2 regions of the Paenarthrobacter sp. R1 genome follow, and region 2 is predicted to be linked to the other one. Evidence: riboswitches for the same ligand, from Rfam matches in the RefSeq annotation. Region 2 holds a riboswitch; the other holds the start of a gene.
The links. A riboswitch is a leader RNA that binds a small molecule or an ion and turns the genes downstream of it on or off. The one in region 2 is predicted to bind thiamine pyrophosphate.
Positions count from the first base shown of each region.

Region 1: linked by a shared signal. The riboswitch ahead of thiC (phosphomethylpyrimidine synthase ThiC) and the one ahead of thiO (glycine oxidase ThiO) in region 2 are both predicted to bind thiamine pyrophosphate.

Region 1 is NZ_CP127115.1:282,603-289,642, forward strand. Features, by position in the region: gene trmD (tRNA (guanosine(37)-N1)-methyltransferase TrmD) at 96-899, opposite strand; gene rimM (ribosome maturation factor RimM) at 896-1,435, opposite strand; gene QN084_RS01420 (RNA-binding protein) at 1,563-1,805, opposite strand; gene rpsP (30S ribosomal protein S16) at 1,807-2,217, opposite strand; gene QN084_RS01430 (hypothetical protein) at 2,408-2,848, opposite strand; gene QN084_RS01435 (VOC family protein) at 2,969-3,841, opposite strand; gene QN084_RS01440 (amidohydrolase family protein) at 3,919-5,001, opposite strand; TPP riboswitch at 5,086-5,194, shown strand; gene thiC (phosphomethylpyrimidine synthase ThiC) at 5,189-7,021, shown strand; gene QN084_RS01450 (alpha/beta fold hydrolase) at 7,008-7,040, opposite strand, start outside.
Region 2 is NZ_CP127115.1:769,946-776,985, forward strand. Features, by position in the region: gene QN084_RS03675 (TetR/AcrR family transcriptional regulator) at 1-271, shown strand, start outside; gene QN084_RS03680 (DUF3107 domain-containing protein) at 323-547, shown strand; gene QN084_RS03685 (hypothetical protein) at 579-881, shown strand; gene QN084_RS03690 (thiazole synthase) at 985-1,782, opposite strand; gene thiS (sulfur carrier protein ThiS) at 1,785-2,021, opposite strand; gene thiO (glycine oxidase ThiO) at 2,018-3,277, opposite strand; TPP riboswitch at 3,270-3,387, opposite strand; gene thiE (thiamine phosphate synthase) at 3,415-4,077, shown strand; gene QN084_RS03710 (ferritin-like fold-containing protein) at 4,074-4,739, opposite strand; gene QN084_RS03715 (RNB domain-containing ribonuclease) at 4,781-6,238, shown strand; gene QN084_RS03720 (DEAD/DEAH box helicase) at 6,553-7,040, shown strand, end outside.

The DNA of each region.
Region 1 (7,040 bases), 490 kb from region 2:
CCCCTGTGGCAGGTGGCAGCCCAGTAGACACAAGGGTTAATTCTGCCATAAGCGGCACCAACGAGCCAATCAGGCCGGTCAGCGCCCGACGGCGGTCAGGACCTTTCGTCCGGGACGGCACCAGGGCGGGGGCTCAGGCGCCCGTCAACGACGTCGTAGCCCAGGTCAGCCAGTGCGGTTCGGTCTGCGCGGCTCAATCCGGAGGCGTCAAAACCGGCAAGGAGGTCCGGCCGGCGTTCCGCTGTGCGGCGGAACTGCTGGTGCTTGCGCCACTGCGCGATCTTTCCGTGGTTGCCGCTGAGGAGGACGTCCGGCACGTCATGCTCCCGCCAGGATGAAGGCTTGGTGTAGACCGGGTACTCCAGCAGCCCATCGGAGTGGGACTCCTCAACCAGGGACTCCGGGTTGCCCACGACACCGGGCAACAAGCGGCCGATTGCTTCCACCATCGCAAGCACCGCCACTTCGCCACCGTTCAGGACGTAGTCCCCCAGGCTGACCGGGCGTACCGTGAAATGCTCATGCGCCCAGTCGATAACCCGTTCATCAATGCCTTCGTAGCGGCCGCACGCGAAAACGAGGCGCTCCTCCTCGGCGAGCTCGTAGGCGAGTGCCTGGTTGAAACGCTCTCCGGCCGGGGATGGCACAATCAGGACCGGCTTCTTCTGCGCGTCCGGGGCCACGGACTCCAGCGCCCGGGCCCACGGCTCGGGCTTCATGACCATGCCTGCACCGCCGCCGTAAGGGGTGTCGTCCACTGTCCGGTGCTTGTCGGAGGTGAAAGTCCGGAGGTCGTGGACATTCAGTTCCAGGATCCCGTCCTGGCGGGCCTTGCCGATGAGCGAGAGTTCCAGGGGCGCGAGGTACTCCGGGAAGATACTGACGACGTCGATCCTCATTCAGCGGACCCCTCGGCGGGTTCGGCGTCGTCGTTGATCTCGAAGAGCCCTGCGGGCGGAGTGATGAGGATGTAGCCCGCCTCAATGTTGACTTCGGGGACGATCTCATCCACGAACGGAATGAGGATTTCCTTGCCGTCTCCGGTTTCGACCACGAGCAGGTCCTGCGCCGGCATCGTATTGAGCGCCGCGACCTTCCCCACTACCTGGGAGCCGACCCTGGCCTGGAGGCCCAGCAGTTCGTGCTCATACCAGCCTTCGTCGTCGTCCTCATCAAGGTCTTCGGTTTCGATGAAGAGCTTGGCTCCGCGGATCAGTTCCGCTGCGTTGCGGTCTGCCACTTCCTCGAAACCGAGCAAGAGGATGTCCTTGTTCCAGCGGGCGCTGCGGACGGTCAACGGTCCGGAGGAGGCCGGCTCCACTACGAACTCTGTTCCCGCGACGAACCGCTCAGCGGGAGCGTCGGTCAGTACCTGGACCGTGACCTCGCCGCGGATGCCGTGGGGTTTGCCGATCCGGGCCACCTGGAGCTGCATGGGTTCCTCTGAATTCTGGTTTCATCCGCGGGCCGTGGCCGCGGGGGTGTTTGGTTGATAAAGCAATCCGGCCCCTCCACCATATTCGGTGGAGGGGCCGGACCAAAGGCAAATAATGCTGAGCGCGTTACCGGCGGCGGTCGGTGTCGACGACGTCAACCCTGACCTGATCGCCACCGGCCAAAGCCGCAACCACCGTGCGCAGTGCGCGTGCGGTGCGTCCTTGGCGACCGATTACCCGGCCGAGATCGTCCTGGTGAACACGCACCTCGAGGGATTCCCCGCGGCGGTTGTTCTTGGCACTGACCTTGACATCGTCCGGACTGTCAACAATCCCACGGACCAGGTGTTCGAGCGCTTCTGCCAGCAACTTACTCAGCCTCGGTGGTCTCTGCTTCAGCCTCGACGGCTTCTTCCTTCTTGGCCTTCTTGGTGATGGCTTCCGGAATGATGACGGAACCCTTCTCCGGAGCCACGAAAGCTTCCTTCGGAGCCTTGGTCTTCAGGGTGCCTTCCTGGCCAGGCAGGCCCTTGAACTTCTGCCAGTCACCGGTGATCTTGAGGATCGCGGCAACCTGCTCGGTCGGCTGGGCGCCAACGGACAGCCAGTACTGGGCACGCTCGGAAGCGACCTCGATGTACGACGGCTCTTCGGTGGGGTGGTACTTGCCGATTTCTTCGATGGCACGGCCGTCGCGCTTGGCGCGGGCATCCATGACGACAATGCGGTAGTACGGTGCGCGCATCTTACCGAAGCGCTTAAGGCGAATCTTTACGGCCACTTTTGTGGTCACTCCTGTTTCTGAAACGAGGGTGAACCCGACGTTCTGCACCCGTGGGGCGGGCCATACTAGGGGGTTCGAAGGACAAGATACGAGCACGGAGAGAGGGGCCGCACCGATCGAGTACCTGTCTATTGTGCCAGATGACAGGAGTATTTACGACTTCGCCCCGCGCACTTGCCTGCGAGGTTCAGGAAATTGACCACACATACAGGCCGGCGCGGTCGATTTTTTCGACATCGCTGGCAAGTGCAGCCAACTGCTGGACGTACCCGCGGGATTCCGCAGCGCCGAACGGCATGTCCTCCTGGGAAGTCCAGGCCTCTGCGACGTCGTCCAGCACGTTGCCGTCGCCTTCGCTCTGGTAGGTCAGCAGCTCGGCGAGGGCCCGCACCATTGCTTCCGGAACACCCAGCAGCGAATCGCTGGTGACGTCCACCAGGGCGAGTTCATAATCAGCGCCGGAGGCGTGCACTGCCTGCCCTGCAAGATCACCGAGCTGCTCCACCTCAAAATCGGTGATGCCTTCGATGCGCACAGCAGAACCGGCCACATCGGCGCCGCGTTCGAGTGCAGCTGCCCGCTTGAGGGCTTCATCGTGGGTGGCTACAAAGATTTCGGCAAAGCCCATGGAACGTACTCATTTCCTTCGTGCTGACATGCCCCGCCCAACCGCGGGAGGCTGCGCAGGACATGGAACCGGCACCGCCATCGCCTAGCCTAATGCAGCCACGCGCCGGCGGATGCCGCCTCAGCGGACGGCAACCCGCAGCTGGTTGCGCCACGGATCCTCGAAGCGGAGCTCAAGGCCGGTGTGGTGGCTTTGCAGGCCGGCCACGCGGAGACGGTCGGCGAGCGCTGCGACGTCATCATTCGACGGGACTTCGATGAGCACTTCACCCAGGCCCAGAGTGTCCTTGCGCGGGCCCGCTCCCCTGCTGTTCCAGACGTTCATGGCCATGTGATGGTGGTAGCCGCCCGCCGAGACGAACAGCGCCTGGCCATGCCACCCCGCGGTCTTTTCAAAGCCAAGGGTGTCAACGTAGAACTTCTGCGCTGTGGAAACATCGCCCACCTGGAGGTGGACGTGCCCGATCCCGGCCGCGGCCCCCTGCTGCCCCACGATGGCGGCCTCGCTCAGGTGTTGCTGGAGGTACGCCTGCGGAGGCAGCGCCACGTTGTCCATGACCACGTTCTTGCCGTCCCATTGCCAGACGTTCCTCGGCTTGTCGTAGTACAACTCGATGCCGTTGCCTTCGGGGTCGGTGAAGTAGAAGGCTTCGCTCACCAAGTGGTCAGCGCTGCCAACGAACGCGCGGGGTTCGTACTGCGCGGCCGTGGCAATGGTGGCGGCGAGGGACGCTTGGTCCTCGAACAGGACTGCGGTGTGGAACAGCCCCGCTTCCCCGCGCCCGGGCAGCTGCAAGCCCGCTGCGGGAGCCAGATGGACCACCGGCTTCCCCAGGCGGCCCAGGTACAGGCCGCCGTCCTGCTCCGCTATGACCTGCAGGCCGAGGGCGCGCTGGTAATAGTCGCTCATCACCTTCATGTCGCCGACCCTGAGCATGACAGTGCCCATGGTGAGTTCGGCTGGCAGGAGGTCCTGGCTGGATGGCGTGGTCATGTGATGCTCCCGGTAGTTCGGCGGCCGCCTTTCGGCACGTTCTACCTTACTAAATTACTTGAAGCTTCAATTTATTCCTAACGAACGATGGTGCCCCGCAGAACCACGTGGCTAAGTTCACGCACGGTAGCCAGGGCGCGGCGGGGATCCTCCCTGCAAATCACGACGTCGGCACTCGCCCCTTCGCTGACGCCCTCGGCTCCCAGCCACCTCCGGGCGCCCCACGCAGCAGCCTCGAGGACCGCTGAAGGCGGCAGGCCGGCGTCGTGCAGTTCCTGCATCTCGTCGGCTATGCGGCCATGCTTGATAACGCTCCCGGCATCAGTGCCGGCATAGATGGAAACACCGGCTTCATAGGCCTCGAGGACCCGTTCGCGCCGGCGCTCCCACAATGCGGTCATGTGCTGCGCGTAGTCGGGGAACTTGGGCCCGGCCTGGGCCGCGATATCGGGGAACGTGGCAATGTTGACCAGGGTGGGAACGATCGGGACACCCTGTTCCACAAGCCGCGGGATGTGCCGCGGCAGGAGCCCGGTGGCATGTTCGATGCAGTCGATGCCGGCATCGAGCATGTCATCCAAGGTTTCTTCCGCGAAGCAATGCGCGGTTACCCGTGCGCCCTCGTCGTGGGCTGCAGCGATGGCGTCCTTGACCACCGCCGCCGGAAAAGAAGGCGCCAGGTCTCCCACGCCGCGGTCGATCCAGTCGCCAACCAGCTTGACCCAACCGTCGCCGTCGCGCGCTTCCTTTCGAACGGTCTCCACCAGCTGCTCCGGCTCCACCTCGTGTCCGAGGCCGCGCAGGTAGCGCCGGCTCCTCGCAATGTGCCGTCCCGCCCGGATCAGCCTTGGCAGGTCCGTACGCTGCTGGACCCACCTCGTATTGGCCGGGGAGCCGGCATCACGGACCAGCAGCGTCCCGGCGGACAAATCGGTACGGGCCTGCTCCAGGGTGGTGGCCTCATCCACTGCCCCGCCGGCTCCCAGGCCAATGTGGCAGTGGGCATCAACGAATCCGGGCAGGACCCAGCCCTCCAGCACGGTATCCGGGGCAGCTTCCGGACGGCTGAAGGTCAGGCGGCCGTCCACGGACCACAGGCCCCGGCGTTCCTCATGCGCGGAAACCAGCACCGGACCGCTGAATTCAATGATGTTCGGCATGGCAGAAGCTTAGTGCCGGCGGCCACAGTCCGGATCCGGACCGCATATGACTGGGAGCACCCGCCGCAGCTGTGGTAGCTTCGTCCCTGACCACACGGGAGCCCCTGCAGGGGCTGAGAAAAGGACTGAAGCAGTCTGCGACCGTTGAACCTGTCCGGGTAATGCCGGCGAAGGAAGTGAGTAATCCTTGAGCACCACAGAAACACAGCACAGCCCTACCCAAAACCTGACAGCTCCCGGCGGGGACGCCGTCACGCAGTCGCTGAAATCCCACTCGCTTGCCTGGGTGGAGGACCCTGGCCACGGCATCCGCGTCCCGGTGACCGAGATTGCCTTGGAGCCCTCCCCCAACGGGAAGGCCAACGATCCGCTGAGGGTGTACCGCACGGCAGGGCCGGGCAGCGATCCCGTCGTCGGGCTTGAACCCTTCAGGGCGGCATGGATCCAGGCGCGCGGCGATACGGAAAGCTACACGGGACGGGAACGCAACCTGCTCGACGACGGCAAGTCAGCCGTGCGCCGCGGTGCGGCTTCAGCGGAATGGAAGGGCGCACAACCCGTGCCTCGCCGCGCCGTCGATGGCAAAAGGGTCACCCAGATGCACTACGCCCGGCAGGGCATAGTGACCCCGGAGATGCGCTTCGTGGCCTTGCGGGAGAACTGCGACGTTGAACTGGTCCGCAGCGAGGTGGCCGCCGGCCGCGCCATCATCCCCAGCAACATCAACCACCCCGAGTCCGAGCCCATGATCATCGGCAAGGCATTCCTGGTGAAGATCAACGCCAACATCGGCAACTCAGCCGTGACGAGCTCAATCGCCGAAGAAGTGGACAAGCTGCAGTGGGCCACCCAGTGGGGAGCGGACACTGTCATGGACCTCTCCACAGGCGATGACATCCACACCACCCGTGAATGGATCATCCGGAACTCCCCCGTTCCCATTGGCACCGTCCCCATCTACCAGGCCCTGGAGAAGGTCAACGGCGAGGCGAACAAGCTCACGTGGGTAATATTCCGGGACACCGTGATCGAACAATGCGAACAGGGTGTGGACTATATGACCATCCACGCCGGCGTCCTGCTCCGGTACGTGCCGCTGACGGCCAACCGGGTGACCGGAATTGTTTCCCGAGGCGGCTCCATCATGGCCGGCTGGTGCCTTGCCCACCACCAGGAAAACTTCCTCTACACGCATTTCGACGAACTGTGCGAAATCTTCGCCAAGTACGACGTTGCCTTCTCGCTCGGCGATGGACTGCGGCCCGGCGCCACCGCAGACGCCAATGATGCCGCACAGTTCGCGGAACTGGATACCTTGGCGGAGCTGACGGAGCGGGCCTGGAAGTACGACGTCCAGGTCATGGTCGAAGGCCCGGGCCACATTCCGTTCCACTTGGTGCGTGAAAACGTGGAACGGCAACAGCGGTTGTGCAAGGGCGCCCCGTTCTACACCCTGGGCCCGTTGGTCACTGACGTCGCGCCGGGCTACGACCACATCACCTCGGCCATCGGTGCCACGGAAATCGCCCGGTACGGCACGGCGATGCTTTGCTACGTGACCCCCAAGGAGCATCTGGGGCTGCCTAACAAGGACGACGTCAAAACCGGAGTCATCACCTACAAGATTGCAGCCCACGCCGCAGACCTGGCCAAGGGCCACCCCGGCGCGCACGAACGCGACGACGCGCTGTCCAAGGCGCGGTTCGAGTTCAGGTGGAGGGACCAGTTCGCACTCTCACTGGACCCGGTGACCGCGGAGTCCTTCCACGATGAGACGCTTCCCGCTGAACCCGCCAAGACCGCGCACTTCTGTTCCATGTGCGGGCCGAAATTCTGCTCCATGCGCATCAGCCAGGACATCCGGGATGAATACGGTTCCGCCGAGGCCCAGGCGGCCATAGCGGAGATGTACAGCGGCATGCGCGAAAAGAGCGAGGAGTTCCTGGCGACCGGAGGCAAGGTCTACCTGCCCGAACTCCAGCTGCCGGCCCGCGGTGACCAGCGGCTCACGACGCCCTGACCGACAAACCCCGTCCGAC
Region 2 (7,040 bases):
CGAATCGGACCTCATCAACGATCCCGACGTCAGCTCACGCCTGGAGACGTTCAACAAGACGTTTGCGGACGCAGTAGCCCATGTGATCGCCGAAGACACCAAGCTGCCGCCCCTTGAAGCTCAGTTGCTGGGCCGCGGCCTCGCGGGAATGGCGCAGGTCAGCGCCCGGTACTGGCTGGAAACGGATGGAAACCTTGACCTCGATGTGGCCAGTGATCTGATCTATCGTTTAGCTTGGCGCGGAATCAGTCGATTCCCCAAAGAGTCCTAGGCTACAAATAAGGGACTGACCTAAAACGTTGATTGGCTTGGAGGCCTTGTTGTGGAAGTAAAGATCGGCATTCAGAACGTTGGCCGCGAAATTGTGCTCGAATCCTCGCTCGATGCCGAGGCCGTAGGCAAGCTTGTTTCAGACGCCCTGTCCAAGGGCTCGGAATTGCGCCTCACCGATGATAAGGGCCGTCAGGTCATTGTTCCGGGCGGTGCCCTGGGCTACGTCGAGATCGGCGCTGAGGAAGTTCGTCGCGTGGGCTTCGGCGCACTCTAATCCAGAACGCCCGCAACGCTAAGGAGACCCCATGCTTTCCCTCGTCGTGATGGTGTTCGTAACCGTCGCCACCGGCTTCCTGGTGTGGGCAAACGACAAACGGCATGGCAAGTACGGCATTGCCGTCCCCGCGGGAGTATCCCTCGGAGTCGGGGCCCTCAGCTGGATCGCCTTCATTGCGGCCGGCTTCGGCTACCAGCCGGGGCTGACCTGGATTCCATGGGTCTTGCCGATCGTCCTTGGCACGGCAGCTGCGGCAGGCGTCGCGGTGTTCCTTGGCAGGACCCGGACCCTGCGGGACACTGAAGCGCTCACCAAAGCACTCCGTCTGTAGCACCTTCCCGGCTCAACCGGGCGACTAAGAACTGTGGCCACCACCCGCATGGGGTGGTGGCCACAGTTGTCAGCAGTACCTGCCGTCGCAGGTTGGTACAGGCTCAGAGGAACTCTGCCCGGCCCTCCATCGCCGATGATGCCAGCGCGTGTTCCCTCCGTGGAATGCGGCCTGCCAGCCTGGCCAGCCTGCCTGCCTTGACGGCGTGCATGAATGCCTCACCCATCTGGACAGGGTTCTGGGCACGCGTCACCGCTGTGGCCAGGAGGACAGCGTCGCAACCGAGCTCCATGGCCAGTGCCGCATCGGAAGCAGTTCCGATGCCTGCGTCCAGGACAACAGGCACGGAGGCACGGGACACAATGACTTCAATGTTGTGCGGGTTGAGGATGCCCAGACCGGTCCCGATCGGTGCTCCGAGGGGCATGACCGCAGTGGCGCCGAGGTTTTCCAGTCGCAGTGCCAACACGGGGTCGTCGTTGGTGTATGCGAAGACTTTGAAACCCCGATTGACCAGTTGTTCAGTGGCGTCGACGAGTTCAACCGCGTCCGGCAACAGCGTGTGTTCGTCCGCGATGACTTCCAGCTTCACCCAATCGGTCTCCAGCGCCTCGCGGGCCAGCTCCGCGGTGAGCACAGCGTCCTTGGCAGTGAAACAACCTGCCGTGTTGGGCAGCACCCGGATGTTGTTGTCCACCAGCAGTTGGAACAGCGAGCCCGTCTCGGCCGGCGAGTAGCGGCGCATGGCCACCGTGGTGAGCTCCGTGCCGGAAGCCACCAGGGCCGCCCCCAAACCGTCCAGGCTCGGCGCGCCACCGGTGCCCATGATGAGCCGCGAACTGAAGGCGACCCCGTCGATTTCCAGCGTGTCAGTAGTGGTTTCGGTGTTGAGGATGGTCATGGTCAGCCTCCCTGGACTGCGGTAACGAGTTCGAGTTCATCGCCGTCGGCGAGGTTCGTTGCTGCCCACTGGCTACGCGGGACCACCTCCGCATTGCGCGCGACGGCGACACCCAGCTTGCCGCCGTCGGCCGCCTGTCCGCTCGGGTCGAGGGCGCGGCCGGTAACGGACGTGACCAGGGTGCTGACGGATGCGCCATCGGCCACGGTGTGCCGGGCGCCATTGAGTGTGATGTTCATGCTGTTTCCTTGGTGGAAGCGATGGATGGTGTTGGAATGCGGGGACGGGCGAGGGCGCCTTGCGGAGAAAAACGATCCGGACGGAACCGGACCCACCGGTCATCCGCGGAACCGTCGAGCAAGCCGGCCACGATCTGTGCGGCCATGGGGGTCAGGAGTACGCCGTGGCGGAAGAAGCCCGTGGCTATGATCAGGCCCCGGACGGCGCCGTCCGCCGCGCCCACCCGCCCCAGGAGCGGAGCGTTGTCAGGGGTGCCCGGCCGTGCACGGGCTGTCACTTCGATGAGCTCCAGCTCACCGACTGCGGGGACCAGGACCTGGGCGTCCCGAAGCAGCTGGTACACGCCGCCGGCAGACACCGCATTCGATCCCGTCGAGAGCCCGTCCTCGCGTTGGGTTGCCCCGATCACCACGGTCCCGTCCTCGCGGGGCACGATGTACACCGGCACTCCCCGCACCATTCCGCGGACCGTGGAGGTCAGCAACGGGCGCAGGTCCTCCGGTACCCGGAGCCTGAGGATGTCTCCGTAAACCGGCCTGAGCGGCAGGTGCAGGTCCTCAGGAAGTCCGCCGGTCGCCGCAGCCGCCAAGCCATTGGCCAGCACCGTTTCCCTTGCCGCTACCACTTGGCCGGTGGAGAGTTCAGCGCCCACAACGCGGTTACCCTCCCACAGCAGCCGCCGGGCTTCCGCTGCCAGCTGGAACCCGCTGCTCGCGCCCGGGACCCATGTGGCATCCCACGGGGTGTGCGCGGCCAATCCGGCGAGTATGCACTCCGCCAGCCGGCGGGGGTCCACTTGGTGGTCGGCCGGGATATCGAAAGCGCATGAAATTCCGGGGCTGAGCAGCGGCTCGCGCTGCCGCGCGTCCCGCAGCATCAACGGCTCCACTGTGAGCCCCGCCGCCTGTTGCACGGAGCGCAGATCGGCGAGCGCCCGTCGATCGGCGGCATCGGCACCCACCGCGAGCGTCGACGTCGTGCTGTAGCCGGTGGTGACGCCGGTACCGGACAATCCGGACACGAACGTTGGCCACAACCTGGACGATTCGAGCATCAGTTCCAGGAGATCTTCTTCCTGGTAGTGGAGTTCGCTCACGGGGGCCAGCATCCCGGCCGCTGCAAAGGTTGCTCCACTGACGGGGTTCGGATCGATGAGGGCCACGGAACGGCCTGTGGCCCGGATCCGGTGGGCTATGCCCAGGCCGACTACGCCTGCGCCGATGACGGCAACGTCTGCTTGGATGGCTTCTGCCATTGGTTTCCTTCCCTACGCCGGTATTAGCCGGATCAGGTCAAGCGGTCGGCTCTGAAGCCCTCTCAGCCGGACGGTCATATGACGCTGTCACGGCTCCCGCAGTACGTGCCCAGTTTAGAGGAACTACTCTGGTTTCCATGACCCAGCCTGATCTCCTCACCGACGCCCGCCTCTACCTGTGCACCGATGCCCGCCGGCGGCAAGGCGATTTCGAAGACTTTGTGGACGCCGCGTTCGAAGGCGGCGTGGACATCATCCAGCTCCGAGACAAGACCCTTGAGGCCGCCGAGGAACTGGAGTTGCTCGAGGTCCTGAACAAAGCTGCCGCCCGGCATTCCAAGCTGTGGGCGGTCAACGACCGGGCTGATATCGCCCGTGTTTCCGGGACTCCCGTGTTCCACGTGGGCCAAAAGGACCTCCCGCTGCCCGTGGCCCGGCAGCTGCTCGGGGACACCGCTGCCATAGGTCTTTCCACGCATGGGCCTGATCAGGTGAACGCGGCCATTGCGGCTTCGTCGGGCAGCGAAGGACTGGACTACTTCTGCGTCGGTCCCCTCTGGCCCACACCCACCAAACCGGGCCGGACGCCAGTGGGCCTGGGCTTGGTCACATATGCCACCGAAGCTGTGGAACGCGCAGGATCCGCCCTTCCCTGGTTTGCCATTGGCGGGATCGATCTTTCGAATGTGGAGCAGGTGGTTGCGGCAGGAGCCAGCCGCATCGTCGTAGTCCGCGCCATCACCGAAGCAGAAGACCCTACGGCGGCGGCCAAGGCGCTGCTCGAAGCCCTGGACGCCTAGGCAGCCAGTCCGAGGCCCGTCATCCGGCGGCCGTGGTGATCGGCGAGTTCCGCCGTCAACCGGCGTACCTCCGCCTTGGCCTGTCCGTCATGAAGTACGGCACGCAGGTCCGGGTGCTCCAACGCCACCCGTTGCACCTGGGTGAGGGCCTCACCCACCAGCCTTCGGCCCCATAGGGCAAGGCGCGAAGCCAACCTGGGATCGTCCCTCAGGGCCCGCATGAGGAGGATGCGCAACGCCTCGGTGGCTTGGTCCGCAGAAGCGACTTTCCGGACGAATTGCTGTGTCCCGGCATCCAGGAAGGCGGACACCGTCCTGTAGAAGTCCGAGGACACCGTGTCGATGATGTACGCCTTCAGAACAGACTCGTACCAGTCCCCTGGCGGGGTGCGTTCGTGGAAGTGATCGAACGACGGCTGGAAGCGAAGCATGGCGTCTTCGGGGTCCCGCCCCATCTCGGTAAGCCGGCCGCTGATCAACGCATAGTTGCCGAATGCACCGACCGCGATCTTGGCAAAGGTAGCCCGGTCCCGGAGGGTAGGGGCGAAGCGGGAGTCCGCGGACAACCGCCCGAACGCTGACAATTCGCCATAGGCCATGGCTCCCAGCAGCTCTGCCGGGAGAACGTCCGCGGGAATTCCGCCAGGAGTGGACGTGCCCATGGTCCAAGACTATCCGCCGTTTTCGGGCTAGTCTGACTTTCGTGTCACATCATCGGATAGCGCCCAACGTCGACGATTCTTCCGACCGGCTCGCTGCCTCCCTGGCTGCCTTGAGGAGCGAGCTGGAACTACCCGGCGACTACCCTGCCGACGCCGAGCATGAAGCGCGCCAGGCGGTTCAAAACCTGCAATTGCCGCCCCGCAGCCTGCTGGACGTGCCGTTCGTGACCATAGACCCCGCGACTTCCACCGACCTGGACCAAGCGCTGTTCATTCAGCGGAACGATGCCGGTTACAAGGTCCTGTACGCAATTGCCGACGTGCCGTCCTTCGTGGCCCCCGGCGGAGCCTTGGACGCCGAAACGCGGCGGCGCGGGCAAACGTTCTACGCACCGGACGGAAGGGTCCCGCTGCATCCGGAGGTCATCAGCGAGCAAGCCGGGAGCCTCCTGGCAGAGCAGGAATGCAGCGCCTTCGTGTGGGACTTCGACCTCGACCACAACGCGGAAGTGGTCTCCATGTCCGTGGAGCGGGCCACCGTTCGCAGCCGTGCAAAGCTCAGCTACAAGGGTGCACAGAAGCAGATCGATGCGGGAACCGCCCCCGAGGCCCTCATGCTCCTGAAGGAAGTGGGCCTGAAGCGGGTCGAACTCGAGCGCAAACGCGGCGGGGCGAGCCTGAACATGCCCGAACAGGAGATCGTCCAGGTCACCGACGGCGACTACCGGATCGTGGCTGCTCCCTCGCTGCCGATCGAGGACTGGAACGCCCAGATGTCCCTGATGACCGGAATGGCTGCGGCCCAATTGATGCTCGACGGCAAGGTGGGCATCCTGCGGACCATGCCGGCCCCTGATGAGCGCTCCTTACTGCACTTCAAGCGCCAAACCCAGGCCCTCGGAAAACCGTGGGACGGCGACATCAGCTACGGCGAGTACCTCCGGACCCTCGATGGTTCGGATCCGAAGCAATTGGCCATCCTCCACTCCGCCGGCATGCTGTTCCGGGGCGCCGGGTACACCCCGTTCGACGGTGAGGTACCGGAGAACGTTGTCCAGTCCGCCATCGGGGCCCCGTACGCGCACACCACTGCTCCACTCCGCAGGCTCATTGACCGCTTTGTCCTGGTGATCTGCGAAGCCCTCAGCAACGGCCGGGAGATCCCCGCCTGGGCACGGGAAGCGCTGCCTGACCTGCCCGGGATCATGGCTGCTTCCGACTCATTGGCAGGCCGCTTGGAGCGAATGGCCCTGGACACCGTGGAAGCCGCGCTCGCGGCAAACCACGTAGGTCAGGTATTCGACGCCGTGGTGATTTCCGGGTCCAAGCCGTCCAACGGGAACGGCAACGGCAATGGCCCCTACGGCACCGTGCAGATCGCCGAACCTGCCGTCACTGCCCGATGCGATGGTGAGCTGGTGTCCGGAACCCAGGTGCGCGTGCGCCTGGTGAAGGCCGACATCACCGGCCGGGTGATCAGGTTCGAACTGGCCGAATGACACCTAGTGGGCCAGGGAATCCGCGGTGTCGGGCCGCTATGGGCCTCAGGGATTTCGGCGCAACGGGGTTTTTGTCCGGCACAGGATAGACTGGGACAGTAGTAATGGATGCCCGGTCGTTGATTCAGTTAATTTTTGAACTCAACAAGCCCGCCCCTACGCGATCTTGAGATGTGCCCGCTGGTCCCCAGTGCCAGTACTTAGATAGCCCGCGATCGGCTTCCACTGGAAATGCTTGCGCCAGTTCGTGCTCCGGTACAGCTTTGCCGCCGTTGAGCATGCAGCGCCTGCCCAAATGAATAAGGAAACTCCCTGTGAGTGAATTGCACACCCATGAAGTCCTGACGGACTCCACCGGAACCGAGACCATCGAACCCGAGGAAACGATCACCTCGGACGAGACCCCCCACGAGATCGAAGAGAAGTCCTTCGCCGACTTCGACGTCCGCGCGGACATCGTCGAGTCCCTCGCCGACGCCGGAATTACGCACCCGTTCCCGATCCAGGCCATGACGCTTCCCGTGGCCCTGAGCGGCCATGACATCATCGGCCAAGCGAAGACCGGAACGGGCAAGACCCTGGGCTTCGGCATTCCGGTACTCCAGCGGATCGAAGGCCGCGACGACGCCGGATACGCCAAACTTGCCGTCCAGGGTGCACCCCAGGCGCTGATCATCGTCCCGACCCGCGAGCTTGCAGTCCAGGTGGCCAACGACCTCCAGACGGCTTCGCGCAAGCGCAACGCCCGCATTGCCACCATCTACGGCGGACGTGCCTACGAACCGCAGATCGATGCCCTCCA